DNA from 3 places in the Peribacillus sp. FSL R5-0717 genome. Region 3 is predicted to be linked to each of the others. Evidence: riboswitches for the same ligand, from Rfam matches in the RefSeq annotation. Region 3 holds a riboswitch; each other region holds the start of a gene.
The links. Region 3 has a riboswitch for cobalamin ahead of metE (5-methyltetrahydropteroyltriglutamate--homocysteine S-methyltransferase). Riboswitches for the same ligand answer to the same signal wherever they lie in the genome.

Region 1: linked by a shared signal. The riboswitch ahead of NYE65_RS23655 ((2Fe-2S) ferredoxin domain-containing protein) and the one ahead of metE (5-methyltetrahydropteroyltriglutamate--homocysteine S-methyltransferase) in region 3 are both predicted to bind cobalamin.
Region 2: linked by a shared signal. The riboswitch ahead of NYE65_RS17750 (ribonucleoside-diphosphate reductase subunit alpha) and the one ahead of metE (5-methyltetrahydropteroyltriglutamate--homocysteine S-methyltransferase) in region 3 are both predicted to bind cobalamin.

The regions. Positions count from the first base shown of each region.
Region 1 is NZ_JBBOOF010000001.1:4,931,500-4,942,263, reverse strand. Features, by position in the region: gene cbiE (precorrin-6y C5,15-methyltransferase (decarboxylating) subunit CbiE) at 1-163, opposite strand, end outside; gene NYE65_RS23680 (cobalt-precorrin-5B (C(1))-methyltransferase) at 147-1,259, opposite strand; gene NYE65_RS23675 (precorrin-8X methylmutase) at 1,265-1,912, opposite strand; gene cobK (precorrin-6A reductase) at 1,925-2,695, opposite strand; gene NYE65_RS23665 (sirohydrochlorin chelatase) at 2,692-3,624, opposite strand; gene cobJ (precorrin-3B C(17)-methyltransferase) at 3,643-5,280, opposite strand; gene NYE65_RS23655 ((2Fe-2S) ferredoxin domain-containing protein) at 5,295-5,663, opposite strand; cobalamin riboswitch at 5,816-6,005, opposite strand; cobalamin riboswitch at 6,206-6,401, shown strand; gene NYE65_RS23650 (hypothetical protein) at 6,385-6,513, shown strand; gene NYE65_RS23645 (energy-coupling factor ABC transporter permease) at 6,577-7,320, shown strand; gene NYE65_RS23640 (energy-coupling factor ABC transporter substrate-binding protein) at 7,322-7,633, shown strand; gene cbiQ (cobalt ECF transporter T component CbiQ) at 7,620-8,396, shown strand; gene NYE65_RS23630 (energy-coupling factor ABC transporter ATP-binding protein) at 8,415-9,260, shown strand; gene NYE65_RS23625 (YozQ family protein) at 9,364-9,576, opposite strand; gene NYE65_RS23620 (alanine/glycine:cation symporter family protein) at 9,744-10,764, opposite strand, start outside.
Region 2 is NZ_JBBOOF010000001.1:3,673,232-3,683,995, forward strand. Features, by position in the region: gene NYE65_RS17705 (HAMP domain-containing sensor histidine kinase) at 1-397, shown strand, start outside; gene spx (transcriptional regulator Spx) at 452-847, opposite strand; gene modB (molybdate ABC transporter permease subunit) at 1,095-1,748, shown strand; gene NYE65_RS17720 (GNAT family N-acetyltransferase) at 1,710-2,189, opposite strand; gene NYE65_RS17725 (hypothetical protein) at 2,306-2,797, shown strand; gene NYE65_RS17730 (cold-shock protein) at 2,995-3,192, shown strand; gene NYE65_RS17735 (hypothetical protein) at 3,234-3,401, opposite strand; gene NYE65_RS17740 (flavodoxin domain-containing protein) at 3,520-3,939, opposite strand; gene NYE65_RS17745 (ribonucleotide-diphosphate reductase subunit beta) at 3,929-4,981, opposite strand; gene NYE65_RS17750 (ribonucleoside-diphosphate reductase subunit alpha) at 5,027-7,324, opposite strand; cobalamin riboswitch at 7,463-7,643, opposite strand; gene NYE65_RS17755 (manganese-dependent inorganic pyrophosphatase) at 7,936-8,865, shown strand; gene NYE65_RS17760 (hypothetical protein) at 8,965-9,111, opposite strand; gene NYE65_RS17765 (SulP family inorganic anion transporter) at 9,197-10,654, opposite strand.
Region 3 is NZ_JBBOOF010000001.1:3,400,034-3,410,797, reverse strand. Features, by position in the region: rRNA gene NYE65_RS16450 (23S ribosomal RNA) at 1-696, opposite strand, end outside; rRNA gene NYE65_RS16445 (16S ribosomal RNA) at 873-2,423, opposite strand; gene NYE65_RS16440 (nucleotidyltransferase-like protein) at 2,688-3,563, opposite strand; gene NYE65_RS16435 (YgzB family protein) at 3,738-4,091, shown strand; gene perR (peroxide-responsive transcriptional repressor PerR) at 4,188-4,631, opposite strand; gene NYE65_RS16425 (D-2-hydroxyacid dehydrogenase) at 4,787-5,512, opposite strand; gene NYE65_RS16420 (hypothetical protein) at 5,473-5,730, opposite strand; gene NYE65_RS16415 (aminopeptidase) at 5,878-6,987, opposite strand; gene bcp (thioredoxin-dependent thiol peroxidase) at 6,999-7,469, opposite strand; gene NYE65_RS16405 (potassium channel family protein) at 7,532-7,951, opposite strand; cobalamin riboswitch at 8,188-8,379, shown strand; gene metE (5-methyltetrahydropteroyltriglutamate--homocysteine S-methyltransferase) at 8,529-10,764, shown strand, end outside.

The sequences.
Region 1 (10,764 bases), 1.5 Mb from region 3:
CGCCCTTTATGACAATCTTCTTGCCAGAATAGTTCGGAAAGAAGGATAAGATCCGTTCACCTCCGACCAGCACTTCACTTTCTTCTATCCATTGGGCATATTGAGGCAGTAAGCTTTCCTGACCGTTATCCCCTATCCCAATTAATTTAATCGATTGACTCAATTCCAACAGCCCTTCCCAGTAATTGTCCTTTCAACGAATAAATCGCCGTTTCCATTTCAATGCCGCCCTTCACCTGGTTAATGGCAGAGTGACAGCAGGATTCACATAGTTTATTAAAAAAGTCAAAGTTATTAATGGCTGACATCATATCCCCGACTTGTGACGCTGTGTTTGCATTCTTGATTTCAAGAACAAGATCATCTTCAGCTCCGACGCTTTGGGCTATTTCCGATAGAAAACCAAAGTCGACCGGGGCACTTTTTGAATGCACCATCATCACACCTTGGGCCACTTTGGAGAATTTACCCATCATGCCGACCAGTGATACCTTTTTAATTCCCTGCCTCTTACATTGCTTAAGTGAGAAGCCCACAAAATCACCCATTTCAATAAAGGCTTCCTCAGGTAAGTCTGGAAGAAGACCCATTGCATACTTTTCACTGCGCCCGCCAGTCGTTAAGACTAGATGCTCACACCCACTCGCTTTGGCGACACTGATAGCCTGGACGATACTTGCCATATAGGCGGAACTGGAAAAAGGGACGACAGTGCCCCTTGTTCCCAAAATGGAAATGCCTCCCACAATCCCCAAGCGGCCATTTAATGTCTTTTTCGCTATTTCTTCACCTGCAGGTACAGAGATGACGACTTTCACTCCTCTATTGATCTTAAATTCTTCCAATGTTTGCTGCACAGTGGTTAAAATCATTTTGCGCGGTACAGGATTAATAGCCGCTTCCCCTACAGGAACGGGAAGCCCGGGTTTGGTCACACGACCAACTCCGGTCCCTCCATCCAAGATAATCCCAGGTGCATCGGACCAGCTGACAGTAGAGATAATATGGGCCAGATGTGTGGCATCGGGATCATCTCCGGCATCTTTAACCGTTTCTGCACTAACCGCATTTTCCGATATTTCATATTTCTCAATAGTGAAAGTGGCATCTCGGCCAATTGGCAAGGAAATCGTTGCCTCCTCTAGTGCATCCCCCGTGATCAATGCAGTCAATGCCGCTTTGGTCACGGCGGTCGAACATGCTCCCGTCGTATATCCATGACGCATTTGTGAGGGGTCTTTTTTCACCTTCTTTTCCATGTTTTTTAACTATCAGCTAAAAGGGAAATCGCGTTCAATGCGGCAACAGTGACAGTACTTCCACCTTTTCGGCCAATATTCGTAATGAATGGAACTTCAGTGATCTTAGCGAGTTCCTCTTTCGATTCTGCTGCAGAAACAAACCCAACAGGCATTCCAATGATTAAGTCCGGTTTTGCAATCCCTTCTTTAATGAGGCGAATGAGCTCAAGTAAAGCGGTAGGTGCATTGCCAATGGCATAAATGCCCCCTTCATTTTCCTTTACAGCTTTTTGCATCGAAATGATTGCCCTTGTCGTATTCAAACGTTTTGCTTCGACCATCACATCCGGATCTGAAATATAGCAATGAACGTCCCCGCCGTGTTTTTGAAATCTTTTTTTGCCTGTGCCGCTCTCGATCATTTGCACATCAGCAATGACATGCCTTCCTTTGCGAATGGCTTCCACACCAGCTTGAATGGCATTTGGGTGGATGATGACACTTCTTCCCAATTCAAAATCCGCTGAAGCATGAATGACCCTGCGGACGATCTTCCATTCATCTTCAGAAAAATCATGATTGCCCATTTCTTCAGCAATGATTGAAAAGCTATAATCATATATTTTGTCAGGGTCTACCGTTAGTGGTTTAAAATCTGTTTTAAAATCCATCTTGCATTCCTCCTATTTTTCAATTAGCTGTTTATTCAACTCGGCAATGACATGATCAAAACTGAAATGAACATTTTGATAGTCAACATCAGGTCGTGATATCATGATCGTCTCTATTCCACATTCCAACGCGGCTTCCAATTTCTCATCAACCGCACCGACCTTGCCGCTTTCTTTCGTTATCATCAATGTGACCCCATATTGTTCATATAGAGCTTTATTTAATTCTTTGGAAAATGGACCTTGAATCGCAACGATATTTTTTTGTTCAATGCCCAGCTGTGCACATTTTTCCATATTGTCCATGCGTGGCAGCATTCTCGCTATGACTCTGGTATTCTCGAGCCCCACCAATTCTTTTGCAAACACGGCTAGGGTTTTACTTCCGGTCGTGAGCATGATGACTCCCCGTTTTTCTGCGGCAAGCTTGGCAGCTTCCTCATAATCACGGACAACTATCAATTTATCATTCTGAAACCGTTGACTTTCACGCTCATAACGAATATAAGGAACATTTGCTGCCTTTGCTCCGTTAAGGGCGTTTTTGGATGCTTCTTCGGCAAATGGGTGACTTGCATCGACTACAGCCTGAAAACCTTTTGCAGAGATTAAAGATGTCATATCTTCTGCAGATAATCGGCCAATCCGGGTGGATATCCCTGCATCCTGCAAACTCTTAGCAGCCGATTCGGTTACAACAGTTGCCAAAACCTTGTACCCCACCTGCTGCATCTCAATCGCTAATTCCCTTGCATCACTTGTACCCGCCAAGAACAAAATCATTTTGATGTCCCCACCGCTTGCCCATCATGATCGTGGTGATGATCATGGTCGTGATCGTGGTGATGATCATGGTCGTGATGGTGATCATGATCGTGGTCGTGATGGTGATGATGGTGAGCATGTCCATGTTCCTCGACATGTTTACGATAGTTTTCCAAATCACGCGCCCCGCTTGATTTGCCTTCACTGGCTTCAATTACTCGTTCTTGCAGAATGTTCTGTAAGGTTGGGTGATATCCAAAATACTTTGCCAATATGAATTCTCGATCATGATATTGCTCTTGATAGCCTTTCAGCATATCCTCCATTCTTTCCATCAACACCCCAGTGAAGAGGAAATATGGCAGCATCACAATTTTTTTTGCCCCTAATCGGATGCATCGTTCAATACCTTCATCCACGTGAGGGTCCGTTACACCCATGAAGGCTGTTTCGACCCATTTAACGCTTAATTTTTCCCATAATAATCGTGAAATTTTATATATATCACTATTGGCATCAGCATCACTGCCGCCTCGGCCAATTAGCAATATCGCTGTCTCAGAATGTTCAGAGGTCGTATCGAATCCCGCTTCCTCAAGACGGTCTGTCAGGATCGTCAATACATCATGGTGGACCCCGATCGTTTGGCCGTATGTGAATTTCACTTCTGGATACTTTGTTTTCCCATCCTCTATTTCAGCTGGGATATGTAATTTCGAATGTCCTGCATGCAACAAAATGATCGGTATGACGATAACTTCAGTAGCCCCTCGTTTTACACAATTATCGATTCCTTTGGATATATTCGGTGCCGCAAATTCCAAGAAGCACGTTTCCACTAGGAAACGCCCGTCCATTGCCGGAATCATATTTTCAATAAAATGACGGACTTCTTCATTTCCCGAAGCCAACCGGCTTCCGTGTCCTACGAACAAAACTGCTTTCATTTACTTTCCCCCTCTTGATTAGTCTTCACAAGGCGCAGGCTCTATGTTTATTTTGGGAGCGATGTCCTGATATGAAAAATTCTGTATCTTTTTCGAACGTTTGAAGTATTTAAAAAGCCGCTCATTTGGATGGGCATTTTGCTTATACTCGCCGACAATGTCCGTGATCAGTTCTACAAGCTGTTCCGGTTCAATGCCTTCCGCTACCGGCTGACCCGGATGGGCTGTTCTTCCAACCGGTTTAGCTCCAAGAAATAAGTCGAACTTCCCTTTTCGGAAGACAATCCCGATATCATCCATCACAGCACTATAACAAGCCATCCCACACCCATTAAAACCGATGTTCAGTTCCTTGGGCATGCTCATTCCGCCAAGCACCCGGTGTATTTCGTCCGCATAAGGAATGGATTCCGCTTTTTCACCATCACAGAAATCACAGGCTTTTAAAGTCAGTACATCCCCAATCGGCGACAAAAGAAAGTTTGCTGATTGCAATTTCCCTGTAATGACTTCCGGATCCATTGTCGGGATCTTTAAGACGATTTTATGATTTGGCGTATACTCCATCGTTCCCTTTTCCCCGACAACTTCCGCAAGTGTCATCATTTGTTTGGGAGTGAATTGTTTATTCGCCACACCTGGACTAACGGCAAGTTCGAATACCGACTCCATTTTTTGCTGAACAATCGGCTGAATGGACTGCTTAACGGCTTGACCCTTGACTCTTGACAGGGCCTCCATTGCCATTTCAAAGGAAGCTGGCTTCTTTTCTGGTGCTTTTGTAAGTAATCCAACTCCTCCAGCGGACTCTGTTAAGGCTTCTTGATCTAATGCCCACGGTTCCGCTTCTTTTTGCAGTCGCTGATGCGGCTTCAATGTTTGCTTTTCCGAATTCAGCGTATATTTTCTCTGATAGCCTCTTGGTGTGATGATTTTGTCGTCATATAAAAAGGTGGATGAATTACCGATAATGACGGTTGTCAACATTCCAATATCGTGATTCAACATATCCTGCAAATTGGTTATGACAATATCCTGCCTATCGCGATAAGCACTTTTCACCAACCCTACAGGTGTATCCGGCGAGCGGTAGCGAAGGAGAATCTTCTGTGTTTCAACAATTTGCCGGGTCCGCCTGCCGCTGCGCGGATTATAAAGTGCAATGACAAAGTCTGCCATTGCAGCTGCTTCAACCCTTTTAGCGATCAGTTCCCAAGGAGTTAAATGATCACTGAGGCTGATCGTACACGAATCGTGCATGACGGGCGCCCCAAGTAAAGACGCACATGAGTTGATTGCAGAAATGCCAGGAATGACTTCAATGCCCACTCCAGTTTCTTCTTTCCAGCCTTTTTCAATCAATACTTCATAAACCAACCCTGCCATCCCGTAAACTCCGGCATCCCCACTGGAAATCACCGCCACTTTCTTTCCCAGCTCCGCTTGTTTCACTGCTTCCTGTGCACGTGATACCTCTTCAGTCATCCCCGTACTAATGATCGTTTGATCTGTTAGCAGTCCCTGAATGAGTTCAACATAAGTTTTATAACCAATGATGTAGTCACTTTCTTGAAGGGCTTCGACGGCACGTTTGGTAATGTGTTCAAAATTCCCGGGCCCAAAGCCCACGACGAATAATTTACCGTTTGTACTCATTAAGACATCTCCTTTTACGCTTTGTTCTTTGAAATACCCGTATGAGCAGGAAAATCTGGATTAGGGGTCATTTCCCCGTCATTGTACTGATAGATCATCTGTGGAACAAAGTCACCATCATCGAGATTACTGACGATCTGCCGACCGAAATCAGGCGTTTCCACTCGATACCAGTTTCCTTGGGGATAGGCAATCACAACGCAGGCATCCTTACATCTTCCGTTACAGCGTGTCCTCGTTGTATGGATTTTCAGATCCAGTCCTTTTGAAGCAATTTCATCACGAATCGCTTGGGTTACTTCTTCCCCGCCCTTTTTCATGCAGCTGCTCCCATTACAAATCAACAGATGCGTATTTGTACCCGTCAAGTTCCAAGTAGTCATCTTCTTCCTCCTGAGTTCAGGGAAAAGGCAAAATAAAAAACCTTAACATAAGAGTCAAGGTTTTAAAAAAACTATATGAATGAGAAGCCAAAGGCAAGCATGCCAAATCCTCCCAAAATCGTCATAGTCCTTCTACCTTTCCCTCCGAAAAGTATCATACAATTTTAAAAGCAGGTTTCCTGGCTTACGCTTCATTTTACTTTGTCCCTTCCCGGCATCTTGCCAGTGGCTATCGACAATTTCATCAGCGTTTACAGTAGCGGGGGCTGCATCGGATTTTCACCGATTTCCCTATTATCCCTTGCTTATTCACACAAGGGCACTTTTAAAATGAAATATTTGGTTTTATTATACATTTCCAACTAACTTAATCTATCATATAACAACTTTGTCAAAATTCAATAGTTTATTCCGACTGTTTAGAAAAGTTTAAACGTGTAAAACCAGTTACAATCCTTTCCTCGCAACAAAATTCGGCCCAAAAAAAAGATAGTGTAGCTGGAATTATTTCTTTATGGTACACTATACGAGAATTTTCTAAATAATTACATAAGTTTCATGGTGTTGAATTTCTCGAAATTCAGCTTAAAAGGGAAGCCGGTGAAAATCCGGAGCGGTCCCGCCACTGTAAAGGGAATTTCCATTACGTTAACTTTAATCCACTGTCAAATGAGATGGGAAGGATGTAATGGGATGATGAACCAAAGCCAGGAGACCTGCCATGAAGCGTGAAACTGTTTCAGCCTACGAGGATGGGCGTGCGGATCAGGCAAAATGGCCCATGGTTGGTTCATGCTGCAAAATTCCTGTTCATTACGCACTTCTTTCCTTTGAGAGAAGTGCTTTTTAGTTTGGGCGCCGCTTTTCTTCTCAAGATTGATCAGAATAATTAAAAGTGTTGAAAGGAGAAAGAATGAAAAGAACCAATTGGAAAATTATTTATTTTGTCATTTTACTGCTTTTTGTCCCGAAACGGGCATTGGCCATGCATATCATGGAGGGCTTTTTACCCATAGAATGGGCTATATTCTGGTGGGCCGTGACGCTTCCATTTTTAATCTTGGGTTACCGGTCCATTAGGTCCAAAGTAAGGGAAAACCCAGAAACAAAAATGATACTTGGCCTATCGGGCGCATTTGTATTTATATTATCGGCCCTAAAGATTCCTTCCGTTACGGGAAGTTCTTCGCACCCTACCGGAGTTGGTTTAGGTTCCATACTATTCGGACCATTGGCCATGAGTGTAGTCGGCTCCATCGTTCTGTTATTTCAAGCTGTTTTACTGGCACACGGAGGATTGACGACATTAGGGGCCAATGCATTCTCCATGGCCGTCTGCGGACCCTTCATTGCTTACTTTGTCTTCAAGGGCGCAACTAAATTGGGATGGTCTTTTTCACTTGCCGTATTCTTGGCAGCTGCTTTTGGTGATTTGGGCACCTATGTGGTAACTTCCGTTCAACTTGCTCTTGCTTTCCCATCCGAAGTAGGAGGATTCATGGCCTCTTTCGTTAAATTTGCAGGGATTTTTGCCCTGACCCAAATTCCCTTGGCCATCAGTGAGGGGTTATTGACAGTCGTCGTAATGAATTTCTTGAAAAAATACAATCTAGGCGAATTGAAATTGCTGCGAGTTTTATCTAAGGAGGCCCGTTAAAATGAAAAAAAGTTTACTGCTGCTTTTCCTGGTTGTCATTCTTGCAACCTTACCATTAATCACCCAACAAGGAACGGAATTTGGCGGTGCCGACGGCGAAGCTGAGGAAGCCATCACTAAGATCCATCCGGAATACAAGCCATGGTTCAACAGTATTTGGGAGCCGCCAGGTGCAGAAACCGAAAGCTTATTATTTGCGCTTCAAGCTGCAATCGGAGCCGGTTTCATTGGATACTTCATTGGTGTGATGAGACAAAGGAATAAGCAAACCAAACAAGAATTGGCCGAAAAATCGAAGCATGTTACTCATTGATAAATATGCCTATTTCAATGGGCTAAAGGATGTACATCCGTTGGAAAAGATGGTTTTTGCACTCTCTCTTTTGCTGTTTTCGTTAACGGTAAGGGATATGGCCGTTTCGCTCATCACTTTTACGGTGATGAGTGCTTTAATCATTTTCGCGGCAAAAATCCCGCTTTCTTATTATCTTAAATTACTTCTATTACCAGGATTTTTTATACTATCAGGAACCATTACCATCCTTTTTTCTTTCACTAGTAAATTCACTTCGATTTCGAATATATGGTGGTCCTGGAAGATCGGGAATTGGCAAATATTCATCAGCGATGACAGCTTTGGTACGGTGGCCAATTTGATCACTGTCGTATTCTGCAGCATCAGCTGTTTATATTTCCTTACCTTAACTACACCCATTACCGTCATCCTATCCGTGCTGCGAAAACTTAAAGTGCCTTCGTTATTGGTCGATTTAATAGAATTGACCTATCGATTCATCTTTATTTTTTTAGATACGGCTTTGGCCATTCACCAATCACAAGCTTCACGGCTGGGGTATGGTTCCTTTAGGAAAGGCATTCGATCTCTCGGATTACTAATTTCATCATTATTTTTAGGAGTATTGCAGCGCTCTGGACAGTTGACGATGGCCATGAACGCAAGAGGCTATCAGGAGAACCTTTCCTATATCGAGGATACTTACACCTATTCCTCACGCAATTGGCTGATTGCGATTGTCATACTAGGAAGCTTAATCCTTATTAATGGATATTTGTAAATTGGAGGCAACCCAACAATGGACGAGCATATTTTTCATATAGAAGGCCTCACCCATCAATTCGCAGATGGAACCTTCGCTTTAAAAGGACTTTCGTTAACGATCCAACAAGGTAAAAAAATTGCATTATTAGGCAATAATGGTGCTGGCAAATCGACTTTATTCCTCCATTTAAATGGTCTATTACAACCTACTGCAGGAAAGATCAGATTTAAGGGCAAGAAAATGAAATATGACCGTAGAGCATTATTATCATTACGAAAGCAAGTCGGTATCGTTTTTCAAGATCCCGACTCTCAGCTCTTTTCCGCTAATGTACAACAGGATATATCGTTTGGACCAATGAATTTAGGATGGGATAGAATTACAGTGCAGGAGAAAGTAAATTGGGCAATGGCTGAAACGGAAGTAACCGAACTAAAAGATAGACCTACCCATTTTTTGAGCCTTGGGCAAAAAAAACGGGTCGCCATCGCAGGGGTACTTGCCATGGAGCCCGATGTCTGGCTCCTGGACGAGCCTACCGCTGGATTGGATCCTTATTTCTCAAGACAGATCATGAATCTGCTGGACAGTATCCACCACCCTGACAAAACGATAATCCTCTCAACTCATGATGTTAATTTTGCTTACCAATGGGCTGATGAAATCGTTGTCATGAACGATGGCAAGGTCATATACCAAGGGGACCCTGTTTCCGTTTTCCATGATGAAGACGTTTTGCTGCAGGCACATCTGGAGAAACCGTGGGTTTTTGAAATGTTTCAAGCCCTTCTTCAAACAAGGAATCTTGCAGAAAGGGACCTTTTCCCAAGAACGAAGGAAGAATTGCTTCAAAACTTGGAAACAGAAAAAATTTATTAATTAAGATCCCCTAACTTCTGTTTCATCTTTCCAGAAGCTAGGGGACCCGATATATCTTTAAAATATCAGCGATAATCCTTGTTCAAAAACAAAAACCTCAATATTACTTTTCTTCCTTTTCTTTTTTAATCTCAATATCTCTTCCGTTTACATCATCAATGACTGCCTTTATCTCGCCTTCCGCATAAGTATCCGAGACTTGTTCGTGGGTTCGAGCCAGTCCAGAAGATAAAGGATCTTCCCGTTTATAATCGCTGACATCATATATTCTCCCGGCAACTTCTGAAGATTCATTTTTTGATTGCTTCCTATCCATTTTTTTCACTCCTAGTTTTTAAATTATCATTGCAGTATTAAAGACAAAGGTATTTTGTGTAAAAAACGAAGCAATATTCAATAATGATGAAAAAAGGAGGGAAAAGACGAAAAAAGCTTACAAGTAAAATCCCCTTTCAAGGACTTACTTGTAAGCTTAATGAGTACTTAGGCTTCCTTTTTCACATCTACATTATCGGATGGGTCACCCCAACATTCCACATTCTTCAAACCTTTAATATTGTTCACATGGAAAACTGGATTTTTCCCACTTTTCTTTTGCTTTTGATAATCCGCCAGTGCAGCAAAAGCAATTTTCCCTAGTAATGCTATGGCAATCAGGTTGATAATGGCCATAAGGGCCATAAGCAAGTCAGCCAGTCCCCAAACAAAATCCAGTGAGGCAAGCGAACCGAATATCACCATTCCTACGACTGCGACACGATAGACATTCAGCCAAACCTTATTTTCATTGATGAAGCCGATGTTCGACTCTCCATAATAATAGTTGCCCACAATGGAACTAAAGGCGAATAAAAGTACGATAATGGCAAGGAAAATACCTGCCCAAGATCCCAATGCCGTTCCGAGGGCATTTTGGGTAAGGACGATACCGTCCGTTTCCTTCGATGTATAAAGACCGGAAAACAAAATGATGAAGGCTGTCGAACTGCAAATGATGAGCGTATCGACAAAAACACCTAGAGACTGAATGAGCCCTTGTTTGACGGGATGACTGACATCAGCCGTTGCACCAGCATTTGGCGCACTACCCATCCCGGCTTCATTTGAAAATAGGCCGCGCTTGATTCCCTGCATCATGGCAGCTCCCAGTACTCCGCCAGCCACTTCTTTTATTCCATCGAATGCACTTTCAAAGATCAAAGCAAAAACACCAGGTAACTCGGTAATGTTCATGATGATGATAATCAAAGCCACTATTACATAGGCTCCTGCCATGATCGGAACGATGACTTCAGAGACTTTTGCAACCATTTTGATCCCGCCAAAAATGATGACAGCCGTGACCATAGCCAAGATGATTGCCGTAACCCACTTTTCAATCCCAAACGATTCATTGAATGCGCTTGTAATCGTATTGGCTTGTACCGAGTTGAAAGCCAATCCAAATGTAAGCGAAATCAACACGGCGAAAGTGATGCCCATCCAACGGGCATTCAATGCCTTT
Region 2 (10,764 bases), 270 kb from region 3:
AGCGTTCGCTTTGGAGATAAAAGTTCCTGATGAACCGGTCTTTGGTCAAATTGATTCATTGCGGATGCAGCAAATCGTCATTAACCTTTTGAATAATGCCAGACATGCACTTGACGGCAAAGGGAAAATAGCGATTCATCTTTATGAAAAGGATGAAGAACGAATCTGCATTGATGTTCTGGACAGCGGGAGGGGGATTCCGAAACATGAACAGCTATATGTGTTCGAACCATTTTATCGAGGCGAAAACAAAAAGCTGAAGGTACGTGGGCTAGGTTTGGGACTGCCATTCAGTAAGATGCTCGCAAAAGCGCAAAAGGGAGATCTTGTGCTTAAGGATAGCGATGAACAAGGCACCACCTTCACGATTATCATAGAGAAAGCGGATAAGATATAATAAGAGGTTGTCCGATTTAATGGACAACCTCTTATTATGCAGAATGTTAACTGATTAAGCTAATTGGCTGATTGCCCGCCATAATTGTACATGACGGACCTTCCTTGGAAGGAAGCGTCCCATTTCTTCTTCGTTATAGCCCGCATGCAAGTTCTTATGGTCGAAAATGATTGGCCGGCGAAGTAAATCCGGGTTATCTTGAATAAGCTTGCAAAGATCATTAAGTGGTATATTATTTATATCGATATTCAGGCTTTTGAATTTTTTGGAACGGGTTGAGATGATTTCATCTGTCCCGCCTTCCGTTTTACGTAAAATTTCTTTTATTTCTTCTATAGAAAGAGGTTGGGAATATAGGTTACGTTCATTAAAGGAAATTTCGTTCTTCTTAAGCCAAGCTTTTGCTTTACGACATGCTAAACTGCTTGGGGTAGTATAAATTGTTACCATTAAAATCGACTCCTTCAAAGTTTTCAAGTTTATTGGAATGAAAATATTTTTATATTTGTGATACTCTTACTTTAACGTTCCTTTGTGTCAGCAAGATGTCAAGAAAAATAAACTTAAATGTTATTTTAAAAAGAAAGGGAGAAAATGAAATGGAATCTGCCTTTAATGAAAAAGAAACGGTTTGGGTAATGAAACCGAATAAGGACCTGCATATGCCGATATTTAATAGTGGTGTGAGAGAAGTATCATGACAGGGGATTTTTGGTCACCAGTCAGGCTATCGATACAAGTAGCGGGACTATCGGGTATCCTTGTTTTCATTTTAGGAATTTTCCTGGCGCGAATGATGGCTAAAAAGCAATTCAGGGGAAGAGTCCTGCTGGAAACAGCGTTATTATTGCCGCTTGTTTTGCCGCCGTCCGTCGTTGGGTTTTTATTGATCGTGATTTTTGGCAAGAATGGACTGCCGGGACAATTCATTGAAATGGTTTTTGACCAGCCCCTGATGTTCACGTGGTGGGCTGCGGTCATTGCATCTACCGTGGTAGCTTTTCCGCTAATGTACCAATCCGCTAAAACGGGCTTTGAAGGTATAGATGAAGAAATTGAAAATGCAGCAAGGGTTGACGGGGCCGGGGAGTGGAGGTTATTCCTGTTTGTAAGCCTCCCATTGGCGGTCAAATCGATCGTCACAGGTGCCATCTTAAGTTCAGCGCGTGCGTTGGGGGAATTCGGGGCCACACTCATGTTTGCCGGTAACATTCCCGGACAGACACAAACCATACCGACCGCGATTTATATCGCCATGGACTCCGGGAATATGACATTGGCCTGGCTATGGGTTGCCGTAATCATTGTCATTTCATTCATTATGCTTTTTATCGTGACATACATAAAATGAATGCTGTTTTTCGTATATGCTTATGAATAAGCGAGGTGCCGCTTCTACGTCCTCTTTATGGGTGAATCCGTTTTTTTCGTAAAGGTTTCGTGCGGGAAGGTTCATTTTACCGGTCGAAACGGATATCTTTTCCCAGTCGACGTGTAATTGGAGAGCATGCAACAATGCGTCCGCAATACCCTGCCGAAAATAATCAGGATGGACGACCATTCGGCAAATCAGCAATTGGCCATTCTCTTTTGTATAAGATATGGCACCAGCTAAGGCATCACCCTTTAAATAGCATAAAAACGTTTCATGGCAATGTATGAATTGTTCATATGTTTCCAATAGAGGAGGTATATCGGCAAAACCGATCATTTCTGCTTCCACCTTATAGGATTCTTTCTGCAGTTTAAATAGCTGCTGGCCATAGTCTGATTCCAGGTCCCGAATTCTCATGATCAAATCCTATCACTCCTTTTCATTACATTATAATGGAAGAGGGGGATTATTGTTTCTAATCAGTCTGTGTTATAATCGACAAACAATATGAACTAATGAAATGAGGAAGAAATTTGTTAACATTTGAAGAAAAATTGAGCATTATTGAAACTTTTCCGGAATTACAGCGAAAAGACGTTTCATTGGGACGTGTGAACTTCCATTATCCAGATAGCGTCCAGGAGAAAAAGATCGTCGTTCAGCACTTGCATCCCAATGGAAATGGGTTCGTTTACGCAGGGCAAATGAGAAAAAAAGACACTGACCGTAAAGGGTTTATCAATATACGTGACTATAATGAAGCCGAATTAAAAGAATTGATCCAAAGAAGCGTGGATTACCTATCTGAACCTCCGGCTGAAATTGAAGAAGAGGAAAACGAGTTCGCTAGGTTGGAAGGGGCATGGATTGGCCCTGAAAAGCAAGAGCTTACACTTCAAAAGGAAGACCTGCTTTGGAATGTTTATTCAGGGTCGAATCTTGAGGAATGTTTCGAAAGTCCGGTTGAGGCGGAGCGCTACTTATTGGACGAAGGCTTCCGACAAAGCAAGAAGAGGAATATGTAGAATTTTAGGATAATTTGTCGGTTGATTTACGGCGATAATCTTGTTTTTTTAGGATTTTCCATGATATAATATGAGTAATTATTTTTGTTCGGAAAAGTTTGATAGAAGGATTTACTGTAATAGGATTCCTCTTGAAACATTATCCAGAACCAAAAATAGTAATAAAATGGATTTTTCCAAACACAGGAGGAACTATCATGGTACAAGGTAAAGTAAAATGGTTTAACGCAGAAAAAGGTTTCGGTTTCATCGAAGTTGAAGGCCAAGACGATGTATTCGTACATTTCTCAGCTATCCAAGGTGAAGGCTTCAAAACGCTTGAAGAAGGCCAAGAAGTTTCTTTCGAAATCGAGCAAGGCGCTCGTGGACCACAAGCTGCTAACGTTCAAAAATAATTGAACGCATATAAAAAAAAGACTCCGATTTTGGAGTCTTTTTATTTTTCCTTTTTTTCGGCGATTTCCTTTAATGCTTTGTCCAATTTTTCTTCGATCCGTTTAGTACGATTAAAATGCCCTGACAGGAAAAACACGATGAATATAACGAATGCGACAAGCACTAGCATAAAAAGGATAGGAAGGAACTGGGTTATATTCTCAGTCATTGGATATCATCTCCTTTTTTCTCCATTATACTTCATGCTTACCGTTGCTATGATTGAGGGAGCCAAGTTTTAAAAAAAACACTGAAAGGGGATATGCGAAAACGCAATCCCCTTTCAGTCAGTTCTGGAATAGCGAAGCGAACTTTTGAAGTCTGTGCAGGTCTGATTCTTGATACATCTGTTCTATCTTCAATGTCACCAATAACTGGCTCTTGGCAAATAACATATCCCGGAAATGATCGACCGCCCCACAAAAATGATTATAATTGGTTTCGCCAGTGCCGAAGACTCCCGTTTTCAGGCGAGCAATAGGCAACTGTTCCAGTTCTTTATAAAAGGCTGCTGATTTAGCGGGAAGCTCCCCATTGCCCCATGTATAGGTGCCGACGATCAAGGCATCGTAATCCGGCAATGTACGTAAATCGAATTCATTCATTCGATATAAGAAAGCCTCAGGTAAAAGGGCAGCGAGGGCTTCGGCAAGCGCTTTTGTATTGCCGCCGGCAGAATGATAGACAATGGCGATTTTACAGCTCATCGAACCCATTGCTGGCATTTACTTGACTGTATGTCCTTGACTTCTGTTCGAAGAAATCGGTTTTGGTAAGGCCGATGGATTCATCATCGAACGTTTTGATCCATGGCATCGGGTTCTCGCCATACTCTTTATACAAATTTTCAAGGCCTAGCATACGTAACCGTTTGTTGGCGATATATTCGATGTACTCATTGAATTCTTCCAAATCGAGATCGGCTTTCGTTTGGATATCTTCGAGCATATATTCAGACCATTCCTTTTCGAGTTCGACTGCTTTTTCAATCGTTGTATAGATGAACTTCGTGTTTTCTTCATTATTTAACTCAGGATATTCATACATCAAGATTTGAACGAGCATGCCAATGAAATCGAAATGGACCATTTCATCGCGATGAATATAGGATATCATCGTAGCTGAACCGGTCATTAGATTTTGGCGTCCTAGATTATAATAAAAGGCGAAAGCCAAATAGAAATAAATCCCTTCAAGGTTCGTTGAATGGATCAGTGCCTCGAATAAATGCTGAGGGCTGGGATCGTCCACGAACGTTTGATAAGCATCAACGATCGGTTGGTTACGCTTAATCACTTCAGGATGTTCTTTGATGCGGTCGAAAAGCTGTTTTTGCTTGCCTACCGGAATCAAGGAAGCAAGGATATAGGAATAAGACTCATTATGGATCGATTCCTGCTGGGCCATGTTGGCCAGGATAGCTTTTGCCGCCGGATCTTTTATGTACCGAAGGATCTCTACTAAAGTTGGCGTTTGAAGACTGTCCATTCCAGCAATCATCGTAAGGATATCGAGAAAAGCGTCCTGGATATCTTCATCCAATTCGCCCCACTGCTTTTTATCCTGAATCATGTTCACGCTCGAAGGCTTCCAAAAGTTATTGATGAGCTGTGTATAGGTATCATAGAATTTTTCATACTGTATATCGTTCCAAAGGAGGAAGCCTGAAGCTTCTCCTTTGAAAACACCGGTTGCCTTTGTTGGATGCGTCGGTTCGAGCATCCGAATTTTTTTTATATGATTGGTCATTCGTGAAAACTCCTTTAAGAATAGATTACTGGGTCATGATTGACGTTAACTTGAACAGCTTTCGCAGGCATTGTCATATTCGGAAGACGTCGAACGAACATAATACGTTGATTTCAACCCGCTTTCCCATGCCGTTAAATGGATATCCAAAAGGACCTTCGCTTTGATTGTATTGTGTACATACAGATTAAAGCTGATTGCTTGGTCAATATGGCGTTGGCGGGCTGCATTTTGCCTGATGCTTTCCAGTTGATCCAAATTGAATCGCGTCTTTTTATAATATTCATACGTATTTGGCGTCAAGCCTGGTGCGGTCACCTTGAATTTGAAGTTTTTCTTTTCTTCGTAAAATTCAATTTCATACAAAGGATCGATTCCATCCGTGGAATTACCGATTTTGGCTGTCGATGAATTGGGGGCAATCGCCATTAAATAGCCATTACGGGTTCCGTGCTCCTGCACGTCTGCTTTTAAATCCAGCCATTTTTGATCTGTATAGTCACGCAGTTCGAAATAGTCCCCTGTATGCCAATCAGAACCTTCAAAGTATGGGTAAGATCCTTTTTCCTTGGCCAGTTCGTTGGATGCCTTGATAGTTAAGTAAGCGATCTTTTCGTATAAAGCATCTGCAAAGCGAACAGCCTCATCGGATTCCCAATAAATATTCTGTGTGGCAAGTAAATGATGCCATCCAAACGTTCCTAAACCAATTGCCCGGTACCGTTTGTTCGAGATGGATGCTTGTTTGACAGGAAGATTATTCACATCAATGACATTGTCCAGCATACGGATCTGAATGGGAATCAATCTTTCCAGAACATCGCTGCCCACCGCTCGGGGCAAGTTAATGGATGAAAGGTTGCAGACAACGAAATCGCCGCTTTTACGAACCACAACAACATCTCCATCTTCTGTTTCATATTCATCCGTGATCGTCGAAGGGCTTAGGTTTTGGGCAATCTCCGTGCAAAGGTTAGAACAATAAATCATACCTTTATGTTTATTCGGATTCTTCCGATTCACTTCATCGCGGTAGAACATATACGGTACGCCTTCTTCTAATTGAGAAATCATGATGCTTTTCATGATGTCCATCGCATTGATTTTTTCAAAGCTATAGTTTGGAAGCGTGCCATTTTCTGCGGCCTCGACAGCAAGTGCATAATGATTCCTGAAGCTTCCTTCGCCTTTCTTTTCGTCATAAAGATCTTCAAGTGAAAATCCAAGGGTTTGCTTAACGGTATGCGGATCGAAAAGATACCATTCTTTTCTGTCGCGTACAGCCTCCATGAATAAATCCGGTATGCATACACCTGTAAAAATATCATGTGCTTTTAATCTGTCATCCCCGTTTTGAGTCTTCAAATCGAGGAAGCTCATGATATCTTTATGCCAGGCATCCAAGTAAATCGCGATGGCACCTTTACGTTGCCCCAATTGATCGACACTTACAGCTGTCTGGTTGAATAGTCGAATCCAGGGCGTCGTGCCGGAACTGTTTCCAGAGAAACCGCGGATATCGGAACCAAGCGAGCGAACCTTACCGACGTAAAGACCGACACCGCCGCCGAATTTAGATACTTTTGCCGCATCGTAGTTTGATAGGTAAATTCCGTCGATGGAATCTTCAATTGCGTCGATAAAGCAGGAGCTTAACTGTCCATGTGTTTTACCTGCATTGGAGAGTGTAGGAGTCGCAACGGTCATATAAAGGTTGGACATGGCCCAGTATGCTTCTTTTATCAGTTGCAGGCGGTGCTCCGTTTTTTCCATTCGCATGATTTCCATCGCGATGATCATGAAACGTTCTTGCGGCAGTTCGAAGACCTTGTCCTTTTTTGGGCGGGCCAGATAACGGTCATTCAATAAGTAGATGCCTATGTAAGAGAATAATTTATCTTTTTCCGGGTCGATCACCGATCCCAATTCCTCAATTTCCGCTTTTGTATATGAAGATAGCAGTTCTGGTTTATAAATGGGATAACGCTGACCTTCCGATAGCTGGGATAGTTCTGTGATCAGCTCATAGAACGGGCCATAACTCTTGCCTTCATAACCTCGATTGGCTTGTGCATCCCTATACATTGTATTCAACAGTTCTGCTGCAGCAACGAAAGTCCAATCCGGGGCATCGATATCCACGCCTTCAAGAGCGAGCTGAATCAGTTTTTTTGATGCCTGTTCTTCGGTTGAGTCACTTTTGCGATCAAGCCATTTTGTAAAACGCTTTTTGAACTTTTCCATATCGAGACGGCCTTCGAATTCCTTCGATAACATCTCAAGCTGGATGGATTTCGCTTCTGTGTCATTTTCACTTATGGTAGAGTTATATGTTTGAGTCATTAATAATCCTCCTTGTTAACTTCCGCTAAAATAAAAAAACCGCCCAAAGAATTGAGCGGATCAAACGATAGAATAAATGAGGCATGAAAAAATAGCCGTTATACTATCGTTTCATCATCTCAATCCCCGAAGAATAAGAAACGTGAAAAATTCAAGGCAGGTCTCCTGACTCATGATCATCCTACTTTGAGTCCTTCCCGTATAGAGAGCTATACAGTGGTTTTCTCATTTCGTCACATTTACAGTTGCGGGGACAGTTCCGGGTTTACACCGGATTCCCTTTTCAGCCATCACTGGCACCTTGGATTATAAAAATTCTATATATAGTTATTGGAATTGTTTATGTAATCAATATCTAGTATTTCTGCTTATATTATCGTAAGCCATATACGATGATAATTCAACTAATATATTTGAAAAAAACCAACCCTTATCTATTGACAAAGTGATGGAAGAGGGTGGGGGAATGAAAGATTTTATGGGGGAATGGATAAATCAAGCGCTGATTTTACGGGATTTTGTGTTAAAATAAAGTGTCTAGTAAAGGTGGCTCTCCGTTATTGCACTGAGGGGATTCGCGGAAAAATATTTATGAAAAAGGGGATAAAATCTTGGAAAAAGTATTAGTTTTTGGACATAAAAACCCGGATACAGACACAATCTGTTCAGCAATCGCTTATGCAGATCTTAAAAAACAGCTAGGTATCAACGCTGAACCAGTTCGTCTGGGTGAAGTGAATGGTGAAACTCAATATGCATTGGACCAATTCAAATTCGATGCTCCCCGTCTTGTGGAAAAAGTTGCAGGGGAAGCTGATGGCGTAATCCTGGTCGATCATAACGAACGCCAGCAAAGTGCTGAAGATATTGACCAAGTCCGTGTGTTGGAAGTTATCGACCATCACCGTATCGCTAACTTTGAAACAAGCGATCCATTATATTACCGTGCAGAACCAGTTGGCTGTACGGCAACCATCTTAAATAAAATTTATAAAGAAAACGGCATTGAAGTCCCTAAAGCAATCGCAGGTCTTATGCTGTCTGCCATCATTTCCGATTCTTTATTGTTCAAATCCCCGACTTGCACGGAGCAGGACGTTGCAGCAGCAATGGAACTGGCTGCCATTGCAGGAGTCGACGCTGAAAAATATGGCTTGGAAATGTTGAAAGCGGGAGCTGACTTAAGCGACAAAACGATTGCCCAGCTCATCACTCTTGATGCCAAGGAATTCTCCATGGGAATGGCTAAAGTGGAAATAGCACAGGTCAATGCCGTTGATCCGAACGAAGTCCTTGCTAAGCAAGCAGAATTGGAAGCAGCGATTGAAGCGGTCATCGCAGTGAAGGAATTGGACTTGTTCCTATTCGTCGTAACGGATATCCTGACTAATGATTCCGTTGCCTTGGCTCTTGGTAAAGCGGCATATGCGGTTGAAAAGGCATATGACGTTTCATTAAACAATAACATCGCCGTCTTGGAAGGCGTTGTATCGCGTAAAAAACAAATCGTGCCGGTCTTAACCGACGTATTCAGCAAATAATACAGGAAAAGGGTTGCTCGTTAAAAACTTGGGCACCCTTTTTCTGTACATTCAAAAAAAGACTCAACCATCCCATTAAGGGTGTTTGAGTCTTTTTTCTTAATTTAAAGATTCCTTTTCTTTTTCATAGGCGATGACAATCAATTCTTTATTGGCTTCCTCGCCAAGTTTGCTTTCAAAGCTTTTCAGTTCCTTCAATAAATCCGGTGACAGATTTGCTGCCGTATAATCCTGCTCGGGTGTCATGCTTTTCGCTCCTTTCAAAAGGAAATGATTCATGTTATCTATTTTGTCGGTTTGAAAAGTTTCTATTCAGCAGAATTTTACTTCTTTAAGATATTTTACTTTCTGAGGTGGCGAGTTTTTCAAGCAATGTAGAACTTTCTTCATCGAGTCCTTGGACTTGGACAGGTATTCCCAAGAGCTGATATTTAAGAATAACCGTATCGACAGCACCGACTGCTGAAGCATCCCAGATCTTGGAATGGGAGAAGTCGATGATGATTGCATCGGCTTTTTCCTTGAAGTCGAACTTTGAAACAAAGTCCTGGACAGAAGCGAAAAATATTTGTCCGCTGATACGATAAGTGATTTTCTTAGCCTGGATGTCTGCCGTTTTCTCTACTGCCACTTTAGAAATTTTAGCCGAGAAGAAAATCATGCTTAAAAGCACTCCGGCAAATACGCCTTTTGATAAGTCATGTGTATAAAGGACAATGAGGACCGTCACGATCATCACGGTTGCATCCGACTTAGGAGCTCTAGTGAGCCTCTTTAGGGAAGACCAGTCAAATGTCCCGATTGAAACCATGATCATGACTGCGACAAGTGCAGCCATCGGTATTTTGATAAGTACATCATTCAATACCACGATTAATACCATAAGGAATGCGCCCGCTACAAATGTCGAGAGCCTGCCCCTTCCACCAGATTTAATGTTGATACCGGATTGGCCGATCATCGCACATCCTGCCATGCCGCCAAAACATCCGGCGATGATATTCGCAATCCCCTGGCCTTTGGCTTCCTTATTCTTATTACTGTCCGTGTCAGTCATCTCATCGACAATTTGAGCCGTCAATAACGATTCAAGCAGTCCAACAAACGCAAGGGCAATGGAATAAGGGAAAATGATCGCCAAAGTTTCGAAGGTCAAAGGGATGTCTGGAAGCATGAACATCGGAAGCGCTTCGGTCAATTGCCCCATATCCCCAACCGTCCGCACCGTAGCCCCCGTGGTAACTGCAACGATCGTCATGAATATGATGGCGACAAGTGGTGAAGGTATGACTTTCGTGATCAGCGGAAAAAGATAAATGATAGCTAATGAAACGGCTGTCATGACATACATGATCCATGTTTCGCCCACGAAATGGGTGAGCTGTGCCGTGAAAATCAAGATGGCTAAAGAATTCACAAAACCAGTCATGACTGGCTTCGGAATGAACTTCATTAATTTCCCGATTTTTAAAACCCCTAGTAAAATTTGCAGCAAACCAGTCAATATGGTTGCAGCAAGTAAATAGTTCAAGCCATGATCTTTAACAAGGTCGACCATGACGAGTGCCATTGCGCCAGTGGCAGCCGATATCATTCCCGGCCTTCCGCCGACAAAGGATATGACGATGGCAATGCAGAATGAGGCATATAGACCAACCATTGGGTCAACGCCAGCAATGATCGAAAAGGCAATCGCCTCTGGAATCAATGCCAAGGCAACGACAATTCCCGAAAGAACATCTCCTCTAACGTTGCCGAACCATTCCGTTTTGTATGCAGATGTATTCAAAGAAACACTCCTTCTTTTTATATATATGTGTGTTCATTTCTTTTTTAACGCACTAAATTATAGCATGAGTCCTTTGTTCTATCTATATGGATAATATAAACGACAAATCG
Region 3 (10,764 bases):
CGCCCTATTCAGACTCGCTTTCGCTGCGGCTCCGTCTCATCAACTTAACCTCGCATGAAATCGTAACTCGCCGGTTCATTCTACAAAAGGCACGCCATTACCCATTAACGGGCTTTGACTACTTGTAGGCACACGGTTTCAGGATCTATTTCACTCCCCTTCCGGGGTGCTTTTCACCTTTCCCTCACGGTACTGGTTCACTATCGGTCACTAGGGAGTATTTAGCCTTGGGAGATGGTCCTCCCTGCTTCCGACGGGATTTCTCGTGTCCCGCCGTACTCAGGATCCACTCAGGAGGGAACGAAGTTTCAACTACAGGGTTTTTACCTTCTTCGACGGACCTTTCCAGGTCGCTTCATTTACCCCGTTCCTTTGTAACTCCATGTTGAGTGTCCTACAACCCCAAGAGGCAAGCCTCTTGGTTTGGGCTAATTCCGTTTCGCTCGCCGCTACTCAGGAAATCGCGTTTGCTTTCTCTTCCTCCGGGTACTTAGATGTTTCAGTTCCCCGGGTCTGCCTTCAGTACCCTATGTATTCAGGTAAAGATACTGTTCCATTACGAACAGTGGGTTTCCCCATTCGGAAATCTCCGGATCAAAGCTTACTTACAGCTCCCCGAAGCATATCGGTGTTAGTCCCGTCCTTCATCGGCTCCTAGTGCCAAGGCATCCACCGTGCGCCCTTTCTAACTTAACCGTTAAAAAAGATCTTACAGATGCTTTGAAAAAAATTAATTGCCTTCTATCTATTATCTAGTTTTCAAGGAACAAAGCAGAAAGAATCCATCACATCGTGATGTTCGTCTTTCCTATTTGAATGAATTACTCATTCAAAACTGAACAAAACAAAAGCGCTCTCGTAATTATCCTTAGAAAGGAGGTGATCCAGCCGCACCTTCCGATACGGCTACCTTGTTACGACTTCACCCCAATCATCTGTCCCACCTTAGGCGGCTGGCTCCATGAAGGTTACCTCACCGACTTCGGGTGTTACAAACTCTCGTGGTGTGACGGGCGGTGTGTACAAGGCCCGGGAACGTATTCACCGCGGCATGCTGATCCGCGATTACTAGCGATTCCGGCTTCATGCAGGCGAGTTGCAGCCTGCAATCCGAACTGAGAATGGCTTTATGGGATTCGCTTACCTTCGCAGGTTTGCAGCCCTTTGTACCATCCATTGTAGCACGTGTGTAGCCCAGGTCATAAGGGGCATGATGATTTGACGTCATCCCCACCTTCCTCCGGTTTGTCACCGGCAGTCACCTTAGAGTGCCCAACTGAATGCTGGCAACTAAGATCAAGGGTTGCGCTCGTTGCGGGACTTAACCCAACATCTCACGACACGAGCTGACGACAACCATGCACCACCTGTCACTCTGTCCCCCGAAGGGGAAAGCCCTATCTCTAGGGTTGTCAGAGGATGTCAAGACCTGGTAAGGTTCTTCGCGTTGCTTCGAATTAAACCACATGCTCCACCGCTTGTGCGGGCCCCCGTCAATTCCTTTGAGTTTCAGCCTTGCGGCCGTACTCCCCAGGCGGAGTGCTTAATGCGTTAGCTGCAGCACTAAAGGGCGGAAACCCTCTAACACTTAGCACTCATCGTTTACGGCGTGGACTACCAGGGTATCTAATCCTGTTTGCTCCCCACGCTTTCGCGCCTCAGTGTCAGTTACAGACCAGAAAGTCGCCTTCGCCACTGGTGTTCCTCCAAATCTCTACGCATTTCACCGCTACACTTGGAATTCCACTTTCCTCTTCTGCACTCAAGTTCCCCAGTTTCCAATGACCCTCCACGGTTGAGCCGTGGGCTTTCACATCAGACTTAAGGAACCACCTGCGCGCGCTTTACGCCCAATAATTCCGGACAACGCTTGCCACCTACGTATTACCGCGGCTGCTGGCACGTAGTTAGCCGTGGCTTTCTGGTTAGGTACCGTCAAGGTACCAGCAGTTACTCTGGTACTTGTTCTTCCCTAACAACAGAACTTTACGACCCGAAGGCCTTCTTCGTTCACGCGGCGTTGCTCCGTCAGACTTTCGTCCATTGCGGAAGATTCCCTACTGCTGCCTCCCGTAGGAGTCTGGGCCGTGTCTCAGTCCCAGTGTGGCCGATCACCCTCTCAGGTCGGCTACGCATCGTCGCCTTGGTGAGCCATTACCTCACCAACTAGCTAATGCGCCGCGGGCCCATCTATAAGTGACAGCGTAAACCGTCTTTCCATCTTCTCTCATGCGAGAAAAGAACGTATCCGGTATTAGCTCCGGTTTCCCGAAGTTATCCCAGTCTTATAGGCAGGTTGCCCACGTGTTACTCACCCGTCCGCCGCTAATCTCAGGGAGCAAGCTCCCATCGATTCGCTCGACTTGCATGTATTAGGCACGCCGCCAGCGTTCGTCCTGAGCCAGGATCAAACTCTCCGAAGAAATGTTTGACTTGCTCATTTGCTTTTTTGATAGTGTGTGCTCACTTAAAATTTAACGTTGGCGCTTTGTTTTGTTCAGTTTTCAAAGAGCATTTTTGATGTTGCCTACTTCGTAAGCGACTTTTACATCTTATCATGTTTTCAACTCTGTTGTCAACATGTTTTTTTTTTTGTTTTGATGAAGCTGCGAAAGCTGATGTCCCGCAGCGACATGTATTAATATAACACCTATATTATTATTGGTCAACAATAAAAATGCATTTTTTTAAAAGTTTTTTGATACACGATAAAACCGATGATATACCTCGTGCCCTTTTGTCTCCGCTTTGATTACATCGATTACCTTCTTCTCTATCAAATATTCCAATAAAACGCCTAGGTCTACTGAATAAAACTTAACTTCCGGATGCTCCATAAGCTCTGCAATCGTCCACGGATCTTCTTTCATTCCCATTATTTCGACCAAATGCTGTGAACCTGCATTCGTCCTCGAATATATAAGAAATTCGCTCGCAAGGAATAAAAGCTCCAATCTTTTTTCGAGCGTTTCCTCACTGCTGATCAATTCTTTATACAGCTTGTAAATTTCAGGTTCCATATGCTTCACTTGGTTCCAGACAGTAACCTCCGGATAAAAGCCCTGTTCTATTATCTCCAAACGTGCCAAATGATGCAGGGAATGAACGATATGATTGTATGCCTCAAGATGATGGCCTTTTTCAAAGAAGCTTTTCCCATCCATGTACCTGCGAATTAACTTCGCGAACTCCATCCCCATCTTTAACTTCCTTCCATAGAAGGGGAACTCCCGGATTTCGGTTTTCAAACGGTCCAGATATTCGTTCCGGTCAAAAAGGACCTTCCCGTTATATATCCAGTCAACCACTTTGCGGTTCGTGCCTAATAGGAGCCATTCTTTTAATTGGTCTTCCTTTACGATATGCAGGGCCGCCTTTTTATCCTGGTATGTGTAGTGTTTTAAAAACACGGCCTCTTCTGCTTCGTCTGCAATTACAAAAAGGATGTAGTCAAACGTATCGGTAATCGGGCTATTATCATCTCTTTTTTCTACTAACAAGATTCCAAGTGTAGATTTTAAACTTGCTCGCTCTTGATAAATCGGGCGAAGGATATCTTCCATCATAAATTCCTCCAAAACCTTTTTTTTAGATTTTCGACAATACTCTTCAAATTCCTGCTTAGTTCCCTTACCCCAAACCATTTCAATTCAAAAGTAATATGTATCCTTTATTTCTTTTTTGTTCCATCCATTGTTTATGTTATAGTTAAAGTTATATTTTAGGAGGGACAATCCATGGCTAAATATTCTAGCAAAATCAATAAAATACGCACTTTTGCTTTGAGTTTGATTTTCATTGGCTTTATCGTAATGTACCTTGGGCTTTTCTTCAAAACACACCCTGTTGTCATGACGATTTTCATGGGGCTGGGCCTTTTATTCATAATCGCAAGCACAGGGGTTTATTTCTGGATTGGAATGCTTTCTACAAAATCGATCCAGGTTGTCTGCCCTAACTGCAGCAAACCTACAAAAATACTAGGACGCGTAGATATTTGCATGCATTGTGAAGAACCATTGACACTTGACAAAAAGTTGGAAGGCGAAGAATTCAATGAAAAATATAACCGGAAAAGCCTGCATGATTAAGTCGATTAGCTGAATTCCCTTTCAAGAAGGCTTTAACAATTGTATCATTTCTTCATAAACATGAAAAAAAGTTCCAACCAAGTGGAGGAACTTTTTTTAATGCGATTCTTTTTTCGCACAATCCATACAGTCGCCGTAGATTTCCATCCGATGGTGACTAACATTGAAACCAGTGACTTGTGCTGCGAAATGCTCGACTTCATCCAATGCAGGATAATCGAAGTCCACAATTTTACCGCAAGTTTGGCAAATTACATGATAATGATTCGTCGTCACAAAATCAAACCTTGCCGAAGAATCCCCATACGTAAGTTCTTTTACCAAACCTACCTCACGGAACACACGCAGGTTGTTATAAACCGTTGCCACACTCATATTCGGAAACTTGCCTTCCAGCGCTTTATATATATCATCAGCGGTAGGGTGGGACATGCAGCTTATCAAATACTCAAGTATCGCATGGCGTTGAGGAGTTATTCTTACACCGGTATCTTTTAAGGAATCCAACGCTTCTTTTAACTGAACTTCAGACACCGTCATCCACCTCTTTTTCTCATTAAGTATGCATTCTTAAATTGTAATGTTTATAAATAGTGTACCTTTTATCCGTTGAATTTGTCAATAATTCAATGGCTTAACCATTCTTTTTTAGTTTATTCATGAAGACTTGATTCTTTCCCATTTTTGCATTGAACTTAGTATCCCCTAGATAAGTCGATTACGTTGGTGAAGTCTTTTCCAGCTTTCAGGTATTCACGCATATTTTTTTCGAATATAGCAAAGGTCCTTGGTAAATATTCTCCGCTTTTACTTGAAAGATGCGGTGTGACTGTAACATTCTCCATCCTCCAAAACGGATGCCCTTTTCCTAAAGGCTCCGGATCAAATACATCCAAGATGGCATGAGACAATTCCCCGGCATCCAGGGCTTCGATCAGCACTTCATCTTTAATCAAGTCGCCGCGGCCAATATTCACGAATACTGCAGATTCTTTCATGGCTTTGAAGTGTTCTTTTTGCAGAAGGCCCTTCGTTTCATCCGTACTTGGCAGGACGGATACTATATAATCGGCTCCCGGTATGGCTTCCAATAAATGATCCAGGTCATACACGTGATCAATGGATTCCACCGGTTTCCCGCTCCGGTTCACTCCTATCGTCTTCATCCCAAAGGCTTTCCCAAGACGAGCCACTTCCCCTCCTATTGCTCCTACACCCAATACGAGCATGGTCTTGCAATTTAATTCCCCTACTTCAATCTTTCTATCCCACAATTCTTCTTTTTCATTCTTCATAAGCAGCTTCAATTTCTTTTCATATTGCAAAAGCATCCCTATCGTATACTCGGCCATCGGGATTTTATGTATGCCTCTTGCGTTGGTCACCATAATGCCTCGTTCCTCGATGGCTTTAAATGGCATAGTTCCATCCCTGCACTCATGACCATGATCCATTTCAAGTTCGCTGCTTTCTCAATGATTTCTTCAGTTAAATCTTCACCATATGTAATTAAGATTTCCGCTTCACGAAGCGGCCCACCTTTCCATTCTTTTTGATAAATGAAGTTCAAATCAGGAAAAGCTTTCATCATTTTCATTTGGATACCTTCATTCGGAATGACAGTCGAAAGTATTAACATGTTTATCTCCCCCTTTTATTAACATAAAAAAACACGGGCTCTATGTGTCCCGCGCAACTTTCTCTGAGGAGGTATTCCCTTAATAAAGCATATTCGGGTGTCCCCTTTTTGAGTTGGACAAAAGCCTCATCCTTATTAAAAAAGGCTTTATTTTAAAGAATTTGGGTTTAATGCTTGTAATTCCGGCAAAACAAAAAAGCCATCCCTTCTGATCAGGACGTCGTCGAAATAGATGTCACCGCCCCCAAATTCCGGACGCTGGATCAAGACCATATCCCAATGTATCGATGACCGGTTTCCATTATCCGCTTCATCATAGGCAAGCCCAAGAGCCAAGTGCAGGCTCCCGCTTATTTTCTCATCGAACAAAATATCGTCCATAGGTTCCAATATGTATGGATTGATTCCAATAGCGAACTCCCCTATAAACCGGGACCCTTCATCAATATTCAGAATTTGGTTCATTTCAAGATCACGATTGGAAGTCGCTTTAATGATTTTCCCCTTTTTCAAGTTTAATTCTATATCACTAAAGGTAATTCCTTCATAGGTTGTGGGTGTGTTGAAGGATATCCTTCCATTGAGACTATCTTTTATGGGTGCCGTAAATACTTCCCCATCCGGTAAATTCTTTTTTCCGGCACATATGACGGCCGGCATGCCTTTGATGGAAAAGGTCAAATCTGTCCTTGGTGAAACGATCCTGACTTTGTCAGTACGTTGCATCAAATGTTTTAACGGCTTCAAAGCCGCCTCCATTTTCCCGTAATCCATCGTGCATACGTTCAAAAGAAAGTCTTCGTATCTATTGAAGGTCATGCCGGCTTTTTGCGCTGATGCCTTGGTGGGATAATTAAGTAAGACCCAACGTCGGTTGTTTACATAAAAAAGTGTAGGGGAATTCATGGCCTCCCCTTGAAGACGGTGCCTCTCGATGGGAACATCAGTCATTTCCGCATTGTTTTCTTCCCCAGTGATGATGATGACCGCATCGATATCCGTATATTTCTTCAAGGCCCATTGTGAAGCTGTGTCAAGCTGCTCCTTCACATTCCCTAGTAACAGGTGGCGGCTTATCTCATCGTCCTCGAGTTCCACATATGGATAAGCACCCACTCTGTATATTTCATCAATCAACTCTTTTAATAATGGTTTCGTGTTGATATGCCCCCGTATGAGGATTCTCTCTTTAGGCTGTAATTGTATCGAATGATGAACCAGCCTGGCTGCAAGCTTCGTTATCCTCTCATCCTTCATCTGCCTATCCCTTATTTTTCGAATTCGCGAAGAGTTTCAAGCGCTTCTTCGACATGGCCTTTAACCTTTACTTTACGCCATTCTTTGACTACATTTCCAGCCTTATCAATCAGGAAAGTTGAACGTTCAATGCCCATATACTCCTTGCCGAAGTTCTTTTTCAATTGCCAAACATCAAATGATTCAGCCGCTTCATGATTTTCGTCAGCCAGCAGCAGAAAAGGCAATCCATGTTTTTCGATGAATTTTTCATGACGTGCCGCTGGATCTGGGCTGATACCAAGGATGACCGCGTTCAATTCCTCGAATTGCTCATTATGGTCCCGGAAATCACAGGCCTCCGTCGTGCAACCTGGCGTCATGTCTTTTGGGTAAAAATATAATACAATGTTTTTCCCCTTAAAATCCGATAGGGAAACCATTTCACCATTGTTTGCAGGGAGTTTGAAATCAGGTGCTTTTTCGCCAATTTTAACAGTCATATTGAACCCTCCATTTCTTTCATTATGGTAAGAGTACCCAATAATCGAAAGAAACACAACTTTCATTTATCCTTCCTATCTTTCTGCTCCAGATCGATCACCGTACGAATCACGAACGCTGCCGGCAGTGTATACCCAATGAAGGCCTGAATGGTAGCTATCATCCTTCCCATGCCAATCGGGGCTATATCTCCATACCCTACAGAAAACATCGTCATCGCACTAAAATAAAAAGAAGTCTTCAATTGCTCATAGAAAGTCCCATCCAACCGATTGCCCATATCAAGAATCACCGAATGATTCTGAAGCTCGTATAATAAATATATCAGTGCAAATCCAACTAATATCGTCGCATATAAATTGCCAAGCCACAGCATATCTTCAAGAGAAAATTTCTTTCCTCTCGACTCAACAAGAAATAACGTACGAATGCTCATCACCATGCAAAAAATGATCCCTGCAATCAAGATGTAGAAAGTCATCCCCCACGCCCCATTTCAAAACGCCACTTCCTCTATACATACTCCCTGTCCAAACAATATATTCTTTTTAGGAATCAGCCTTATCACCGACAAACGCATTAAACGGAAACTTTCCCTAATCCTTTTTCCATGTTGACCCTTTTGGTCGGATATGTTAAGATTGTCTAAATTTTTATAATAGTTTTTATTTTATAAATCTTTGACCTGCAAACAGTTAACAAGGCAGGTTTTACAAAATTTCATATGTGGAAATAGGTTCCTAATTTTCATTAGGATTAAAAGGGAAGTCCGGTGTAATTCCGGCACGGTCCCGCCACTGTAATGGGAATGTTAGCGTCTTTCGATATGCCACTGATCAACGGATCGGGAAGGCCAGCCGCTAATGATATTCCCTAAGTCAGGAGACCTGCCTATTTCGACAACACTGTTTTAACCTACGGGAGATAGGGAGGTGTTAGGGACCTTATAATTGTAAGGGGCATTTTGCATGCAACTTTATTATTTTAAGCATTTCTAACTTTCTTTTTTGACGGTTAGGAATGCTTTTTTTATTGTTCGATCAATTGAATGTAGGAGGATGGGAATTTTGAAGAGCAGCAGTTTGGGTTACCCTCGAATCGGGGAAGATCGTGAATGGAAACGTACATTGGAAGCATACTGGTCAGGTAAAATCGATAAAGCGGAATTTACGGCACAACTAAAGGCCATCCGTATAGGCAACTTACAAAAACAGAAGCAACGGGGCATTGATATCATCCCTGTAAACGACTTCACTTTCTATGATCAAATGCTCGATATGTCCGTCATGTTCGGTCTTGTTCCTGAACGTTATTCAGCTTATGAAGGCGGAAGTGTCCCCCTTTCCGTTTATTATTCAATGGCCCGGGGAAACAATGATGAAATCGCTTCAGAAATGACGAAATGGTTCAATACGAACTATCACTATATTGTCCCTGAATTAAAACTGGCGCAGCTTACTTTAACAGAAAATAAACCACTTACAGCATATCGGGAAGCCAAGGAAAAGCTAGGGATTGAAACGAAGCCCGTGTTGATCGGACCTTATACTTTCATCTCCCTTTCAAAAGGCTTCAATAAAGAAGAAATCCCTGGCATCATCCTGAGCCTGCTTCCCCTATACACGCAAATCCTGCGGGAGTTGGAGCAAGAAGGCGTGAAGTGGGTACAAATGGACGAGCCTTCCCTTGTTTCATCCATTTCCAAGGATGATATGCAAACCGTTACTTACCTCTATGAAAAACTGAATGAAGCAGCACCAAACCTGAACATCATGCTACAAACATACTTTGATGCGGTGGAACATTACCAAGAAGTCATCGAATTACAAGTCCAAGGGATCGGTCTTGATTTTGTACATGATAAAGGGAGGAATTTAAGTAACCTTGAGGCATTCGGTTTCCCGAAGGACAAAGTACTTGCAGCGGGTGTGATTGACGGAAAAAACATTTGGCTATCTGATTTATCCAAAAAAATCGAATTGATCGAGACACTTAAGAAACAGGTAGCCGAGGACCAAATCTGGCTACAACCCTCTTGTTCCCTGCTTCATGTCCCGGTGACCGTTCGTAATGAAACCGCCCTTTCAAAAGAAGTGAAAGAGGCACTTGCTTTCGCTGATGAGAAACTTGAGGAAATCACACTTTTGGTCAAAGGGAATAATCAAGGCATTGAAGCAATCGCCGAAAAAGTCGATGCCAATAAATTTACGATTCAAACGTTAGCCAATTCGAATATCCGAAAACACGGGTCTGTACAATCCAATGTCGAAAAGGTTAAAAACAGGACCGCCGGCCGTCAGCTTCCATTTAAAGACCGTTACCAAAAACAACAGGAATTTTTCAAATTGCCTTTTCTCCCTTCGACTACGATCGGAAGCTTTCCGCAGACATCTGAAGTTAAACAAGCACGCGGGAAATTCAATAGAGGAGAATGGACAGCCAAGCAATATGAAACATTCGTTAACGAAGAAATCGGCAGGTGGATCGAAATCCAAGAAGAAATCGGTTTAGATGTTCTCGTTCATGGGGAATTCGAACGGACTGATATGGTTGAATACTTCGGTCATAAATTAGGTGGATTCATCTTTTTAGAAAAGGGTTGGGTACAATCCTATGGATCCCGCTGCGTGAAACCGCCAGTCATCTTCGGCGACATCCATTTCATCGAACCGATGACAGTCAGGGAAAGTGTATACGCACAATCACTGACGAAGAAGACGGTGAAGGGAATGCTGACAGGTCCTGTTACGATTTTGAACTGGTCTTTCGTCCGTGATGATATTTCCAGGGAGAATGTTTGCTATCAGCTGGCGCTCGCTTTAGAAAAAGAAGTCATTGCCTTGGAATCTGCTGGAATTAAAATGATTCAGGTTGATGAGCCTGCACTTAGAGAGGGTCTGCCATTGAAAAAAAGCGATCGCGACGAGTATTTGAACTGGGCAGTGAATTCATTCTTGATATCCACATCAAGCGTGGAGGATACAACCCAAATTCACACGCATATGTGCTATTGCGACTTCAACAGTTTCATGGATGTCATCTCCTCCCTCGATGCCGATGTAATTTCCATCGAAACATCCCGCAGTCATGGGGAGCTCGCTTCCGCATTCGAGGAAAAAACATATGAAAAAGGCATTGGCCTGGGGGTGTATGATATTCACAGCCCGCGTGTGCCGGCAGTGGAAGAAATGGTCGATATGATTGAACGGGGCATCAAGGTATTGGATAAAGACCAGTTTTGGATCAATCCCGACTGCGGCCTGAAAACAAGGGGTATCCCGGAAACCGTCGCTT